DNA from 2 places in the Pseudarthrobacter sp. S9 genome. Region 2 is predicted to be linked to the other one. Evidence: riboswitches for the same ligand, from Rfam matches in the RefSeq annotation. Region 2 holds a riboswitch; the other holds the start of a gene.
The links. Region 2 has a riboswitch for S-adenosylmethionine ahead of metX (homoserine O-acetyltransferase MetX). Riboswitches for the same ligand answer to the same signal wherever they lie in the genome.
Positions count from the first base shown of each region.

Region 1: linked by a shared signal. The riboswitch ahead of ACQCSY_RS16430 (aminotransferase class V-fold PLP-dependent enzyme) and the one ahead of metX (homoserine O-acetyltransferase MetX) in region 2 are both predicted to bind S-adenosylmethionine.

Region 1 is NZ_CP189576.1:3,407,332-3,414,610, forward strand. It holds gene ACQCSY_RS16405 (fluoride efflux transporter FluC) at 1-345, opposite strand, end outside; gene ACQCSY_RS16410 (fluoride efflux transporter FluC) at 345-749, opposite strand; gene ACQCSY_RS16415 (metal-dependent transcriptional regulator) at 809-1,522, opposite strand; gene ACQCSY_RS16420 (Nramp family divalent metal transporter) at 1,539-2,825, opposite strand; gene ACQCSY_RS16425 (class I SAM-dependent methyltransferase) at 3,051-3,827, opposite strand; gene ACQCSY_RS16430 (aminotransferase class V-fold PLP-dependent enzyme) at 3,920-5,380, opposite strand; SAM riboswitch class IV at 5,414-5,527, opposite strand; gene ACQCSY_RS16435 (glutamyl-tRNA reductase) at 5,617-7,017, opposite strand; gene hisN (histidinol-phosphatase) at 7,127-7,279, opposite strand, start outside.
Region 2 is NZ_CP189576.1:631,672-638,950, reverse strand. It holds gene ACQCSY_RS03050 (VOC family protein) at 1-478, opposite strand, end outside; SAM riboswitch class IV at 686-801, shown strand; partial or broken gene ACQCSY_RS03045 (O-acetylhomoserine aminocarboxypropyltransferase/cysteine synthase family protein) at 803-1,697, shown strand; SAM riboswitch class IV at 1,815-1,930, shown strand; gene metX (homoserine O-acetyltransferase MetX) at 1,942-3,123, shown strand; partial or broken gene ACQCSY_RS03035 (MFS transporter) at 3,128-4,293, shown strand; gene ACQCSY_RS03030 (LysR family transcriptional regulator) at 4,342-5,241, opposite strand; gene mmsB (3-hydroxyisobutyrate dehydrogenase) at 5,457-6,359, shown strand; gene ACQCSY_RS03020 (CoA-acylating methylmalonate-semialdehyde dehydrogenase) at 6,443-7,279, shown strand, end outside.

The DNA.
Region 1 (7,279 bases), 1.8 Mb from region 2:
GCCAGCCGCCGCGAGGCCCGCGACGAGATTCGCGGCCACATTGAGCGCGGCGGCGCGGTAACGCGTCTCGCTGACCAGCCGTACCGTGGCGGTGGTCCAGGAGCTGAACGTGGTCAGGCCGCCGGCCAGGCCCGTCGCGATGCCGGCGTGCCAGTCGGCCCCCAGTTCCAGGTGGCCGCTCAGTCCCATGGACAGGCCGATGATGAAGGAACCGGTGACGTTCACCGTAAGCGTGGCCCAGGGCCAGTGCGGATGGGGACCCTGGTGGTGGGCAAACCAGGAGTCGACGGCGAACCTCAGCAAGGCGCCTGCCACACCGAGGATCCCCACCAGCAGCGCGGTCATCACGACGCACCACCGCCGAGGTCAGCGATCGCCTTGCCCGTCTTCCAGCCGGCGGCCGCGGCCCCGAGCCCCAGGACGAGCGAGAGTCCAAGGTAGGCAAGCCAGCTCGCATGAGAGCCGCCGCGCAGCTGCTGGTCGATCGCGATCACGAGCGCGGAGAATGTGGTGAAGGATCCCAGCAGGCCGGGGCCGATCCCGGCCCGGAGCCAGAAGGCGGTTTTTGGCCGTGCGATCCAGATGGTGGTCAGGGCTGCCAGGACAAAACTTCCGACGACGTTGATCACCAGCGTGGTCCACGGCACTGCGCCGGCAGTCTCGGGAAAGAGTTGCCCGGCCCCGTAGCGCAGTTCCGTCCCGAGGAGCCCGCCGACGGCGACGGCGGTCCACGCCCGCCAGCCCGGCATGCCCGGGCGTCTCACGGCGCGGCCTTCCTCCAGTACGCTCTTCACTCCGCGTCCCGCACTCAGCGTCCTTCTACGCTGCAGCCGGCATGGGCGGCATCGCTGTGGACCCAGAGGGCTGACGCGACTTCCTCGGCCAGGTCGAATTCCCGCGGGCGTCCGCCGGAGCCGATCCGCACCACGAGCGGGCCGCCGAACGGCCTCCGGCCAAGGACCTCCACCTCGGCATCGAGGTGGATAGCCTCGGCGGCAAGGTAGCGGAGCAGCTCGGGGTTTTCATCGCTGATGCGGGTGATCCGGCCCGTGTGGCCGTCGTCGAGTTCGCTCATCCGGTGCGCGGCGGGCACCAGGACGGAGCCGTCCGCGGCCGGGATCGGATCGCCGTGGGGATCCCTGGTCGGATTCCCCAGCTTGCTGGCCATCCGCACGATGAAAGTGTCCGAGACGGCATGTTCGAGCAGCTCGGCTTCGTCGTGGACCTCGTCCCAGCGGTAGCCGAGCTCCTGGACGAGGAAGGTTTCGATCAGCCGGTGCCGGCGGACCATGGACAGGGCCAGCCGGACGCCGTCGCCGGTCAGGGTGATGGCGCTGTAGGGCTTGTGGTCCACGAGGCCCTGGTCCTTGAGCTTGCGGACCATTTCGGAAACCGAGGAGTTGGCAACGCCCAGCCGCTGCGCCAGCTGCGTGGAGGTAATGGGCTTCTCCTGCCACTCCGTGAAGGAATAGATGACCTTGACGTAGTCCTCGATGGAGGAGGAGGGCGTACTGGTCTTCACAGACCCAAGCCTACCGTCAGCCGCGGCCGGAGAAGGTGAGCCACAGCAGGACCACGTTCAGCGCCACTACCAGCACCACGCTGATGATGGCGGCGATCCGGAGGGCAGGGCCGTCGGCGAAGCGGCCCATCAGGGCCTTGTTGCTGGTCAGGACAACCAGCGGGACGAGGACAAAGGGGATGCCGAAGCTCAGGACCACCTGGCTGAGGATGAGGCCCCAGGTGGGATCGAAGCCGACGGCCAGCAGCACGATGGCCGGGATCAGCGTGACGACGCGTCGGGTCATGACGGGGACGCGGATCTTGAGCAGGCCCTGCATGATGGTTCCGCCGGCATAGCAGCCCACCGAGGTGGAGGCCAGGCCGGAGGCGAGCAGCCCCACGGCAAAGACGACGCCGACGACGGGTCCCAGATTGGCCGAAATGGCGGCGTGGGCGCCCTCGATGGTGTCCGTCCCTTCCTGCCCGCCGAGCGTCGAGGCAGCCAGCAGCAGCATACCGATGTTCACGATTCCGGCGATGGCGAGTGCCGCCACGACATCAAAGCGGGTGGCCCTGACCAGGCGGGCGATGGCCGGGACCGGGACATGCTGGTGCTCGTCCGGGCGGTGCCGGTCCCGGGAGAGGGCCGAGTGGACGTAGATGGCGTGCGGCATCACGGTGGCGCCGAGCATGCTGGCAGCCAGCAGGACGGTGTCCGGCCCCTGGAATCCCGGCACGAGTCCGGCCAGGGCACCCCCGGGGTCGGGCGGGCTGATGAACAGTCCGGCCAGGAAGCCGATGGTGATGATGCCCAGCAGGAACATGATGATGAACTCGAAAGGCCGCTGCTTTTGCCTGCTCTGCACCGCGAGGAGGAGCATCGACACGGCGCCGACGATCACCGCGCCGAGGGGGAGGGGGAGCCCGAAGAGCAGGTGCAGTGCGATCGCCCCGCCCACCACCTCGGCCAGGTCGGTCGCCGTGGCCACGATTTCGGCCTGCAGCCAGAAGGCGCGGCGCCAGAAGGGCTTGAGCCGCTGGCCGAGGATCTCCGGCAGGCTCTTGCCGGTGACGATTCCGAGCTTTGCGGACTGGTACTGGACCAGTACGGCCATGATGTTAGCAACCACCAGGACCCAGACCAGCAGGTAGCCGTATTGTGCGCCGGCGGTCAGGTTGGCCGCGACATTCCCGGGGTCCACATAGGCGATGGAGGCCACGAAGGCCGGGCCAAGCAGGCCGAGCAGCGCTCTGCGGGCCCCCGGATGCTTCCGCTTGCGGGTGCCCTGGGGTGTCGGTTCGTGTCCTGTTACGTCCAGCACTGCCAGCTCCCCTGATTTGGCGCGTCCGCGTTGACGCGATGATTGCTGCCGGCCGATGTCGCAGCCGGAGTCAAAGTTGTGACAGCCTACAAAAGATTGTTAGGTATACCGAAACAATAAGCCCGACGGGCGTCGCGTGCAATCCGGCAGGTAACACGCAGGTTAATAATCGGGTCAATGTTCAGGGCGAACCAGTCGGCCGGGCGGCCGGGTCAGACGGCTGGGTCAGGCCCGGAAGGCCCGCCAGGTCTGGGTCAGGTAGGGCAGCCGGAGGATCTCGCCGGAGGCATGGGCCAGGTGCTCGTGCAGATACCAGTCCAGGTTGCCCACGACCTTGGCCCGGGTGGGCTCCGTGGCTGCGAGGTAGTAGCTGCGGGACTTGGCCAGCTCCTGGATGTCCTCCGTGGTCACGGAATCCTCCCAGCGGGTCAGGTGGCTCTCCAGCCCGTCGAACTCGGGGCCCAGAGGCGGCTTGAAGTGCGGTTTGTGGACGTCGCCCGCGTGCATGATGCGCGAGAGCCGGTGCACCCAGGGGACGGAAGTGTCCAGCTGGTTCCAGATCAGCCCCAGGACGCCGTGCGGCCGGATGATCCGGGCGATCTCGGTACTGGCCAGGCGCGGATCGCACCAATGCCAGGCCTGGGCGACCGTGACGAGGTCGAATGCTTCCGGCTCGAGGCCGGTGTTCTCCGCGGTGCCCTCGACGGCGGTGACGCCCGGCTGCGTCCGGCGCAGCTGCTCCAGCATGTCCGCGGAGGGATCGACGGCGACACTGTGCAGCCCGCGTTCGACCAGCAGCGCGGTGAACTTGCCGGTTCCGGCACCGATGTCCGCGGCATCCTTCGCCCCCGCGGGGATCAGCCAGTCGGCCGATTCTCCGGGGTAGCCGGGACGGACACGCTCGTAGTGCTCTCCGCCGTCCTGGAAGCTCTGTCCGAGCTCCTGGCGTCGCTCACTTTGCAGTTTAGGTCCGCTGTGAAGCTTGGGGCCGCCGCGTGCCACGTGCGATCTCCTTCGGGAAGGTCCTGCTGTTACAGATACCTTTCGAATTTACCGCACGCCCACCCGTCCGGAGGCCGGTCCGGTTCGGGTGCCTAGTCCTGGGTGCAGGGCGCCGCGCCCGCGGTGCCGGGCGTGTTGGGCGCCCAGTGCGGGTAGCTGCGGGTGTCGTTGGACGGCACCCACCGGCCGGCGTCGACCACGTAGTCCCAGCCGAGGCCGGTCTGCCGGAGTTGCTGGATGCCGGCCAGCAGGCGCTGTGCGTCTTCCAGCCGCGAGCCCAGGCCGAAGCTTGCCCGCAGGGAGCCGGCGGGCAGGCCGAGCCGCTTGAGCAGAGGGTGGGCGCAGAAGCGGCCGTCGCGCAGTCCGATGCCGTGTTCTGCTGACAGATAGGCGGCCACCAGGCCGGCGTCGTAGCCTTCCACGGAGAAATTGACGACGCCGATGGTGCCGGTGCCCGGCTCCGTGTCCGCGAAGATCTGGTGGACTGTCACGCCGTCGATGCGCTGGAGCCCTTCGACGAGGAAGGAGCGGATGGAATCCTCATGCGCGTGCCACTGCTCCGGGTCCAGGGCCGCGATCACCTCGGTGGCGCGGGCCAGCGTGGCCGCGCCCAGGACATTGGGGGAGCCGCCTTCGTGCCGGGCGGGTCCGGTGGTCCAGCTGACGGTGTCGAGCTGTGCGTCGCGGACGGCGCCGCCGCCGGCCAGGTGCGGGGTGCCGGAGTCGAGCCAGTCCGGGCGTCCCACCAGCACGCCCGCGCCGAACGGCGCGTAGAGCTTGTGCCCCGAGAAGGCGAGGTAGTCGACGTCGTCAGCGGCGATATCGATCCGCCGGTGCGGGGCCAGCTGCGCGGCGTCGACGACGATCCTGGCGCCGTACTCATGGGCAAGGGCGGCCAGGGCGCGGATCGGCAGGATCTCCCCGGTGACGTTGGAGGCTCCGGTCACGGCGAGCAGGCTCACGCCGCCGTCCGCCAGCTCCTCGCGCAGCCGCTCGACCGTTGCCGCGAGCGTGGGCGCCGCCACGACGCTGCGGTGCGGCGCGTTCTGCCAGGGCAGGAGGTTGGCATGGTGCTCGATGTCGAGGTAGAGCACCTCGCCTGTGTGCCGGCCGTCGCTCACGGGCAGGCAGCCGGCCAGCAGGTTCAGGGAGTCGGTGGTGTTGCGGGTGAAGATGACGGAGTCGTCCGTCCGGCCGCCGACGAAGTCCCGCACAATGTTCCGGGCGTTCTCGTAGACGGACGTGCTGATCTGGGAGGCATAGCCGGCGCCGCGGTGGACGCTCGCGTAGAACGGCAGGATTTCGTTCAGGTAGGCCGAGACCACGGACAGCGCCGGGGCCGAGGCGCCGTAGTCCAGGTTGGCGTAGCGGACGTGTCCGCCGTTGATCAACGGGGCCTGGATCTCGGCGCCGGTCACTGCGGACAGCGGGCGCCCCGCGGCAGCGAACCGTGCGTCGACGTTGGAACCGGCACCGGATCGTTCGGCGTTGAAGCGCCCGGCGCCGGCGGTGGAGTGGAATGCGGGGGTGGCGGGAAAAGTGGCAGTTGTCATGGGACCTCGTTCGAAAGGACCCCACGCACCGGGGATCCGCGCTTGCCGGGTCCGCTCCGGACCGGCCAGGTCGTCACCCGGGGCACCCCACCGCGAATGGAGGGTTGCCGGCCAGCAAACCGGGGTTTAGCGCTGGCACTCGTGACCTGCATCGAGCGTAGGACATCCGCGCGGCGCGGGAAAAGGCCGGGCCAAATATGAAGCGGTTTGTTACGCGACAGGGTTGCCAGCGGTCCTCAGGCCGTCCGCGCCGCCTCCGTCTCCGTCATATGGCAGGGTAGTAGATTCTGGCCCGACAGGGTTTCGATGCCGGGTTTCCGGGCGCTGACCAGCTGAATGCTGAGGCCGAACAGGGCTTCCAGAGCCGCCGCGTAGTCATCCTGGCGGCCGGCCGCGGCAAGTTCCCTGGCGCGGACCGTCGGGATGTGGAGCAGGCGCCGGACGATCCGACGCAGGGCCAGGTTCACATCCTCACTTGGGGCGCCGCACCCGTGCTGCTTGGTGACGCGTTCCATTTCAGCGTCGAGGATTTGATGGATGTGTCGGCGCAGGGCAACGATGGCGGTGTCGACGACGCGGCCTGCCTCTTGTTCCTCGAAGCGGCGCGCTGCTTGCCGGACCAGGGCACCGGCGAGGCGAAGGGCCTCTGCGTCCGCCGGTGGAGCCGCGAGGCGCACCGATTCCAAGGTGATCAGGTGAACGCCCGGCAGGTCGGCTACCTGAGGGTCGAAATCATGGCTCGGGGCCAGGTCAATGACGGTCAGGGGATGCGCCGCGTTCTCCCTCCAACACAGCAGTTGGGCTGCACTGATGCGTGTCCCTGTGCCGCTGCAGCCAATAATGATGTCTGCCCGGGCGATGGCCGCAGGCAGCTCCCTGACCGTCAGCGCCGTTCCTCCCCTGGCCGCTACAAATGTGTCCGCGCGGCCGGACTGGGAGAAGACGGAAGTGGTGGCACACCGCCTACTTCTGAGCATCTCCGCAACGCACGCGGCGTAGGCTCCGGTGCCGACGAGGACCACGGACACGTCAGCCAGGGACGGGTGCCCTGATCCGTCAGCAGCAAGTTCAAGTGCCACAGAGGCTATGGACCTGCTGGCGCTGCTGAGCGGGGTCTGCGCCCCCACGTCCTTACCCGCGCGGGAGGCCGCCTGAAATAGCCGGATCAAACGCCCGCTCGCGGTGCCTGAAGCCTGTGCTTCAGCGAGGGCGCGGCGAACCTGTCCGGCGACTTCGCGCTCACCCACAACAACGGAATCCAGGCCGGCCGCGACGGCGAAAAGATGCTCTGTCGCCGATGCTCCCTGGGCGAGCTCGAACAGTGACGCGAGCTGGGGGACGGGCAGGCCGGTGATGAGGCAGACAGAATCCAGGGCATCGGAGCAGGCGGTATCAACATCTCCCGCGGACGGGACCTCGCAGTAGCGTTCGAATCGATTGCACGTAGACAGCACCACGGACCCGGAAACGGCGGAACTGCTGGCGAGGAGGTGCGGGGCCAGCTGCGAGGAAACGGAGTGCAGCCGGGCGGCAGATTCAATGTCCAGGTCCCGGTACTTCGCAACGAGCACCAGCAGAACCGCGCTGACGTCGGGGCCACGGGATTCGGGGTCCACGGGTTGAAATGTTCCAGACACAGCTGCTCTCCTCCCAATGGATGTCCACGCCACGACGGGTCCGGCAGCGGGGCCCGCCAATGTGGACAGAGTCGTACAGCGACCCTTAGAAGTCCTTGAGCGGCCGAACCTAGAGCAGGTCGTCCAGCCCGGGGTTGAGCCGCTTGAGGACTTCCGAGTGGAGGATCGAGTTAGTGGCAAGGGCGTTGCCGCCGAACGGGCCGTCCTCGCCCTCCAGGGATGTGAAGCGGCCGCCGGCCTCGGTGACGATCGGGACCAGGGC
Region 2 (7,279 bases):
CGGACATCTTGACGTTGCTGTCGTAGGCGTTGGAGGGGTGAAGCTCCGGATCGCCCTCCCACTTGAGCATGTAGGGGACCTGGGGGTCGGCCATGAGTCCGAGGATGCCGATCTGTTTCCAGACCAGCTCTCGGCCGTCGGGGAACTTCCGGTTGCCGTTGACGGCGGCGCGGCCGAGCCGGTCCTCGAAGGGCGCGAGGTCGTCAACCTCGACGCACCATCCCATCCAGCCGCCGCCCGCTTCGGAGCGGGCCCGGACTGCCTGGCCGAAGGGGGCCTTGTCCGAGGCCGGGTGGTTGAGGACCTCCACGACTTCCAGGTACTTGTGTCCGGCGAGCGGAATAATCATGTTGCGTGTCCCGAATCGGGGGTGCACTCCGCCCTTCACGGCTTCGACGCCGAGGGCGGACGCAATACGTTCGGTGGTGGCTGCCAAGCCATCGTGTTCACAGGCGTAAGAGACGTGATCCATGCGCATGACCTCATCTTGGCACTTTGTGATGGAGCTCTCAGCTTAGGTTCCCCTAACCGTGATGGGATGTCATCCGGCTGCCGCCTGTGGCACACGGGCAACCGCCGTCTTTGCGCAGGTTTCGGGTTCCTGACGCACCCACACAGCTTCCGCCATCTTCTTTTTCGTCACAAAGCTATCCAGCGCCGGATTGGCGTTCCTACACTGAGGCCAGGTCATGAGTGCCAGCACACAGCCCGGGCTTGCTGGCCGGCAACCCTCGTATCGCGGTGGGGTGCCCCGGGTGAGGGCCTGGCTGCCCGGCGCCCGCCGGAGGGCAAGCGCGGCGCCTGGCGGGACGCCGTGCAGCCCAACACCAAGCTGTTCTTCGGCGAGGTCGTGTCCAACCCCCAGGACGTGCTCCACATCGAAGGCGTCTCCCGGGTTGCGCACGAGGCCGGGGTGCCGCTGATCGTGGACAACACGCTGTCCACCCCGTACCTGATCCGGCCGATCGAGTGGGGTGCGGACATCGTGGTCCACTCCGCCACCAAGTACCTCGGCGGACATGGCGCCGCGATCGCCGGCGTGATCGTGGACTCCGGTAATTTCGACTTCGGCAAGGACCCGGAGCGGTTCCCCGGCTTCAACACCCCGGACCCCACCTACAACGGCCTGGTCTACGCCCGCGACCTCGGCAAGGACGGCGCGCTGGGCGCCAGCCTCTCCTTCATCCTCAAGGCCCGGGTCCAGCTCCTGCGCGACCGCGGCTCGGCGGTCTCTCCGTTCAACGCCTTCCTCATCGCCCAGGGCATCGAGACCCTGAGCCTGCGCGTCGAACGCCACGTGGCCAACGCCAGCAAGGTGGCCGAATGGCTCGAGGCCAGGGACGACGTCGAATCCGTCGCCTATGCCGGGCTGCCGTCCAGCCCCTGGTACGAGCGGGGCCGCAAAGTACGGGCCCAAGGGGACCGGCGCCGTCGTGGCGTTCAACATCGCCGGCGGAGCGGAGGCCGGCAAGCGCTTCGTCGACGCCCCCGAGCTGCACTCGCGCGTGGCGAACATCGGCGACGTCCGCTCCCTGGTGTTCCACCCGGCGTCGACCACCCACAGCCAGCTGACGCCGGAGCAGCAGGAGATCGCCGGCGTCACCCCGGGCCTGGTGCGGCTCTCGGTGGGCCTGGAGCACATCGACGACATCATCGCGGACCTCGACGCCGGATTCCGCGCGGCCAAGGGCGCCTGAGAACCGCCGCCTCCCGGCGTCCCGGCAGCGGCCGCGACGCCGGGAGTCATGCTCCGTGAGTCACATAGCCGTCACAATCTTCGCCACAACGGTGCCTCAGTTCGTAGACTCATAGGAGGTCATGAGTGCCAGTGACAGCCCCGGCTTGCTGGCCGGCAACCCTCCTTTTGCGGCGGGGTGCCCCGGGTGAAGACCTGGCCTGCCGGTCAGCTGACGGCGGGCAAGCGCGAAGTTAGGTCCTCACATGACGATTGCCGTCACCCGCAGCGGTGCACCCGGAACGAAAACCTCCAACGACTCAGACGACCCCGAAAACTCCGAGATCGGAACCGCCCAAGCCGTACCCGACGGGACCGTCCGGTACCTCCGGGTCGGCGGCCTCGACCTCGAATCAGGATTCCACCTGCCGGACGTCGTCCTCGCCTACGAGACGTGGGGGACCCTCAATGCGGACGGTTCCAACGCGGTCCTGATCGAACACGCCCTGACCGGAGACACCCATGTGACCCGCGGCGCCAGCGAGGAGCCCGGCTGGTGGGAGCAGCTCGCGGGACCCGGCGCCCCCGTGGACACGGACAGGTACTTCGTCGTCTCGATCAACATCCTGGGCGGCTGCTACGGCTCCACCGGCCCCTCGACGCCGGCCCCCGACGGACGGCCGTGGGGCTCCAGGTTCCCGCTGGTCACCCTGCGGGACACCACCGCGGCCGAAGCCCGGCTGGCCGACGCCCTGGGCATCGGGAGCTGGTATGCCGTGCTCGGCGGCTCCCTGGGCGGGGCACGTGCGCTGGAGTGGGCCGTCAGCTACCCTGAGCGGGTCAAGCGCTGCGCCGTGATTTCCGTGGGGGCCAGCAGCACCGCCGAACAGATTGCCTTCGCGCAGGCCCAGACCCTGGCCATCCGCCAGGACCCCAACTTCAACGGCGGGGACTACTACGGCGGCCCGGAACCGGAGGCCGGCCTCGCCCTGGCCCGCCGCATCGCGCACATCACCTACCGCTCCGCCGCCGAACTGCACGGTCGGTTCGGCCGCAACGCCCAGGAAGCCGAGGCGCCGCTGGAAGCGGGATCGCTCGCCGGGCGCGGACGCTACCAGGTTGAAAGCTACCTGGACCACCAGGGCAACAAGCTCGTCCGGCGCTTCGACGCCAACAGCTACATCGCCATCACCGAGGCGCTCATGAGCCACGACATCTGCCGCGGACGCGGACCCCTCGAGGAGTCCCTGGCGCCGGCCACGGCCGAGTTCCTCGTCGCGGCGGTGGACTCGGACCGGCTGTATTTCCCGGCCCAGTCCCGTGAGCTCGCCGAGGCCCTTCCGGGCGGGGCGGCCCTGCACATGATCGAGGCGCCGATCGGCCACGACGGCTTCCTGACCGAAATCGGCCAGCTCAGCGGCCAGCTGCGCCGGATCTTCTTCGCCTAGCGCCTATGCCGTCGGCTTCGTGGCCCGCCCGATCGGCGGCGTCGTGTTCGGCCACTTCGGTGACAGGTTCGGCCGCAAGCAGCTCCTCGAGCTCAGCATCATCCTGGTGGGCGTCTCCACTTTCCTGATGGGCTGCCTCCCCAGCTTTGCGCAGATCGGCTACTGGGCCCCGGCCCTGCTGGTCTTCCTGCGCTTCGCCCAGGGCTTCGCCGCCGGCGGTGAATGGGGCGGCGCCGTCCTCCTCGTCGCCGAGCACAGCCCCAGCAAGTCCCGCGGATTCTGGGCCAGCTGGCCGCAGTCCGCCGTTCCCCTGCGCAACCTGCTCGCCACCGGCGTGCTGTTCACCCTCTCCTCCACACTTTCCTCCGCGGACTTCCTCGGCTGGGGCTGGCGTGTGGCCTTCTGGCTCTCCGCCGTGATCGTGATCATCGGCTACTACATCCGCACCAAGGTCAGTGACGCCCCCATCTTCCTGGAAGCACGCAGGGAGGTCACCGTCGAGAAGAAGGGCTACGGTGTCGCCGAAGTGTTCCGCCGCTACCCGCGGGGCGTCTTCACCGCCATGGGCCTGCGCTTCGCGGAAACATCCTGTACTACCTCGCGGTGACCTTCTCCATCACGTACCTCAAGGTCATCGTCCAGACCGACACCGCACGAATCCTGCTGCTCCTGCTCGTGGCGCACGTCGTCCACTTCTGTGCGGTGCCGCTGGTGGGCAAGCTCTCCGGCAACTTCGGCGGCAAGCCCGTGTACATGGCCGGCGCCATCCTCGGCGGCACGTGGGGCTTCTTCGCCTTCCCGATGATGGACACCAAGAACGACCTCACAATCCTGGCTGCCATCACGATCGGCCTGCTGTTCCACTCGCTCATGTATGCCGGCCAGCCTGCCATCATGGCCGAGATGTTCCCGACCCGGATGCGGTACTCGGGTGTCTCGCTGGGCTACCAGGTGACCTCGATCGTGGCCGGTTCACTGGCGCCGATTATCGCCGCGTCACTGCTGAGCCAGTTCAAGTCGTCCACCCCGGTGGCCCTGTACCTCCTGGCCGCCTGTGTCGTCACGGCTGTTGCGGTGTTCTTCCTCAAGGAGACCCGCGGCATCTCGCTCCACGACGTCGACGCGGCCGCGCGGGGCACCGCCGACCTGCTGGCCGCAGGCAAACAGTAACAGGCAAGAAGTAACCGGCAAGAAGCAGCCGGCAAGCGGTAGTCGCGTTCAGCCGGCGAGGGTGGCCTGGCGCTCGTGGACTTCGGTCCGGATCGCCTCGAGCGCGGCCCGGACCGGCGCCGAGCGCAGCGATTCGGGCCGCGCCACCGCCCAGATGGGGAGCTGCCGCTGGAAGTCATCCGGCAGGACGGGCAGGAAGCCGGGTTTTCCGGCAACCAGGAAGTTGGGCAGCAGGCCGATCCCGGCGCCCCGGCGTACGGCCTCCAGCTGGGCGAAGACGCTGGTGGCCTGGAAGCTTGACCGCGGCACGGGCAGCTGGGTGGAGCGGTGCCCCAGCTCGGCGACCTGCAGCGCCGATTCCACGTAGGACACAAAGCCGTGCTGCCGGACGTCGTCGAGCGTTGCCGGAAGCCCGTGTTCCTGCGCGTACCGGGGGCTGGCGTAGAGCCGCAGGAAGTAGTTGCTGAGGAAGATGGCCTGGGCATTGCTGACATCCAGGTTGCCCACCACCACCTCGAGGTCCACGCCGGAGCGGTTCTGGCTCACTTTACGGGTGGCGCTGAGCAGCTCGACGCTAAGCCGCGGATTCTCTTGCTGCAGCCGCACGAGCGCAGGAGCGAGGAACTCGGCCCCGAAGCCGTCCGGCGTGCTGATCCGGACCAGCCCGGAGATTACATCCCCGGTCCGGGCGATGCTGCTGGACAGCGCGCCAAGGGTCCCTTCGATGGCCTCGGCCGCGGCGACCGCCTGACCGCCGAGCTCGGTCAGTTCCCAGCCCTGCGGGCTGCGTTCCAAGGTCCGTCCGCCGAGCTGTTTGTCCAGGGCCAGGATCCGGCGGGAGATGGTGGTGTGGGTGGTGCCGAGCGTCTCCGCCACGGCGTTGAACCGGCCCAGCCGGGCAACGGTCAGCAGGATCAGCAGGTCATCGGGGCTCGGAAGCCGCCGCAGGTCCACCATGGCCCCTCTCCCAACGAGTATCGCAGTATGTGCATTTTTACACATGCCACCTGTAGTTTTTTTCCTTGATTGCACTCTAACAGGGTGCGATCGTTGACACGGAACGTCCGGCAGACTGGGCCGGGGACAGGCCGGAAGGTGCGCCTCAGGAATAGCGCAGGATGCGCCGGATGGGGCACCGGACACAAAGCAAAGGAGCTTATGCCATGGCAGTAATCGCTTGGATCGGACTGGGGAACATGGGCGGATCCATGTCAACGAACCTGGCAAACGCCGGGCACGAGGTCCGCGGCTTCGACCTCGACGCCGAGGCCGTGGCCGCCGTCGAAGCCGGGGGAGTGAAGCCCGCCGGGAGCATCGCCGAAGCCGTCGACGGCGCGGACGTCGTCTTCACCATGCTCCCCAAGGGCGAACACGCCCGTGCCGTGTACCTTGGCGAGGACGGCGTCCTGGCCCACGCCGACACCCGGACGCTGCTGGTGGATTCCTCCACGATCGACATCGCGTCCGCGCAGGCCCTGCACGACGCCGCCGCTGACGCCGGCTTCCGTTTCGTCGACGCCCCCGTCTCGGGCGGCATGAGCGGGGCGAAGGCCGCAACCCTGACGTTCATGGTCGGCGGCGAGGCCGGCGCCGTGGCCGACGCCACCGAATACATCCGGCCGATGGCGGCCAACATCATCCCCACAGGCGGAGCCACCACCGGCCAGGCCGCCAAGATCTGCAACAACCTCATGCTGTTCATCAACCTGGCCTCCACCGCCGAGGGCGCCGTGCTTGCCGAACGCCTGGGCCTGGACAAGCAGGTGTTCTGGGACATCGCCTCTGTCTCCTCCGGCGACAGCTGGGCGCTGCGCACCTGGTACCCGGTGCCCGGCGTCGTCCCCACCGCCGCCTCGAACAACGACTTCGCGCCGACCTTCACCACCGAGCTGGCCAACAAGGACATCGGGCTCGCCATCAGTGCCGCCCGCGACACCGGCACCCCGCTGGAAATCGGGGAGCACGTCCAGCAGCTCTTCCAGCGGCTCATCGACTCCGGCCAGTCCGCCAAGGACTGCTCCATGATCATCAGGCTCGTCGACGGGTCCCTGGACGCCGCCCACTAAGGCCGCAGAACAGCGGCGCCGATCAGCGGCGCCGCACACCGCCCCCCCCCACCCTTCCGCACTACACGAAAGAGACCCACCCCATGGAACGCATTCCGCACTTCATCAACGGCGCCCTGATTTCCGACGCCGAGCGCTACGGCCCGGTCTTCAACCCGGCCACCGGCGAGCAGGAAAAAGAGGTCGCCCTGGCCTCCGCCGACCGCGTCGAGGAGGCCATCGAGGCAGCCCGCGCCGCCCTGCCCGGCTGGCGGGCCACGAGCCTGGCCAAGCGCACCGGCATCTTCTTCCGCGTCCGCGAACTGCTGATGCAGCGCAGGCCCGAACTGGCAGCCCTCCTGACCAGCGAGCACGGCAAGGTCCTCTCCGACGCGGAGGGCGAGATCACCCGCGGCCTGGAGAACATCGAATTCGCCACCGGGCTGTCCCACATGCTCAAGGGAGAGCGCTCCGAACAGGTCTCCGGCGGCGTCGACGTCCACTCTGTGCGGCAGCCGGTGGGCGTTGTCGCGTGCATCACGCCGTTCAACTTCCCCGCGATGGTGCCGCTCTGGATGATCGGCAGTGCGCTGGCCTGCGGCAACACCGTGCTGCTCAAGCCCAGCGAAAAGGACCCGTCCTCCGCCGTGTTCATCGCGCAGGTCTTCGCCGAAGCCGGCCTGCCCGCCGGTGTGCTCAACGTAGTGCATGGCGACAAGGAGGCCGTGGATGTGCTGCTGGAACACCCCGCCGTGAAGGCCGTCAGTTTTGTCGGGTCGACGCCGATCGCCCAGTCGATCTACAAGCGTGCCGCCGACCGCGGCAAGCGCGTCCAGGCCCTCGGCGGCGCCAAGAACCACATGGTGGTCCTGCCGGATGCGGACCTGGACATGGCCGCCGACGCCGCCGTCTCCGCCGCCTACGGTTCGGCAGGGGAGCGG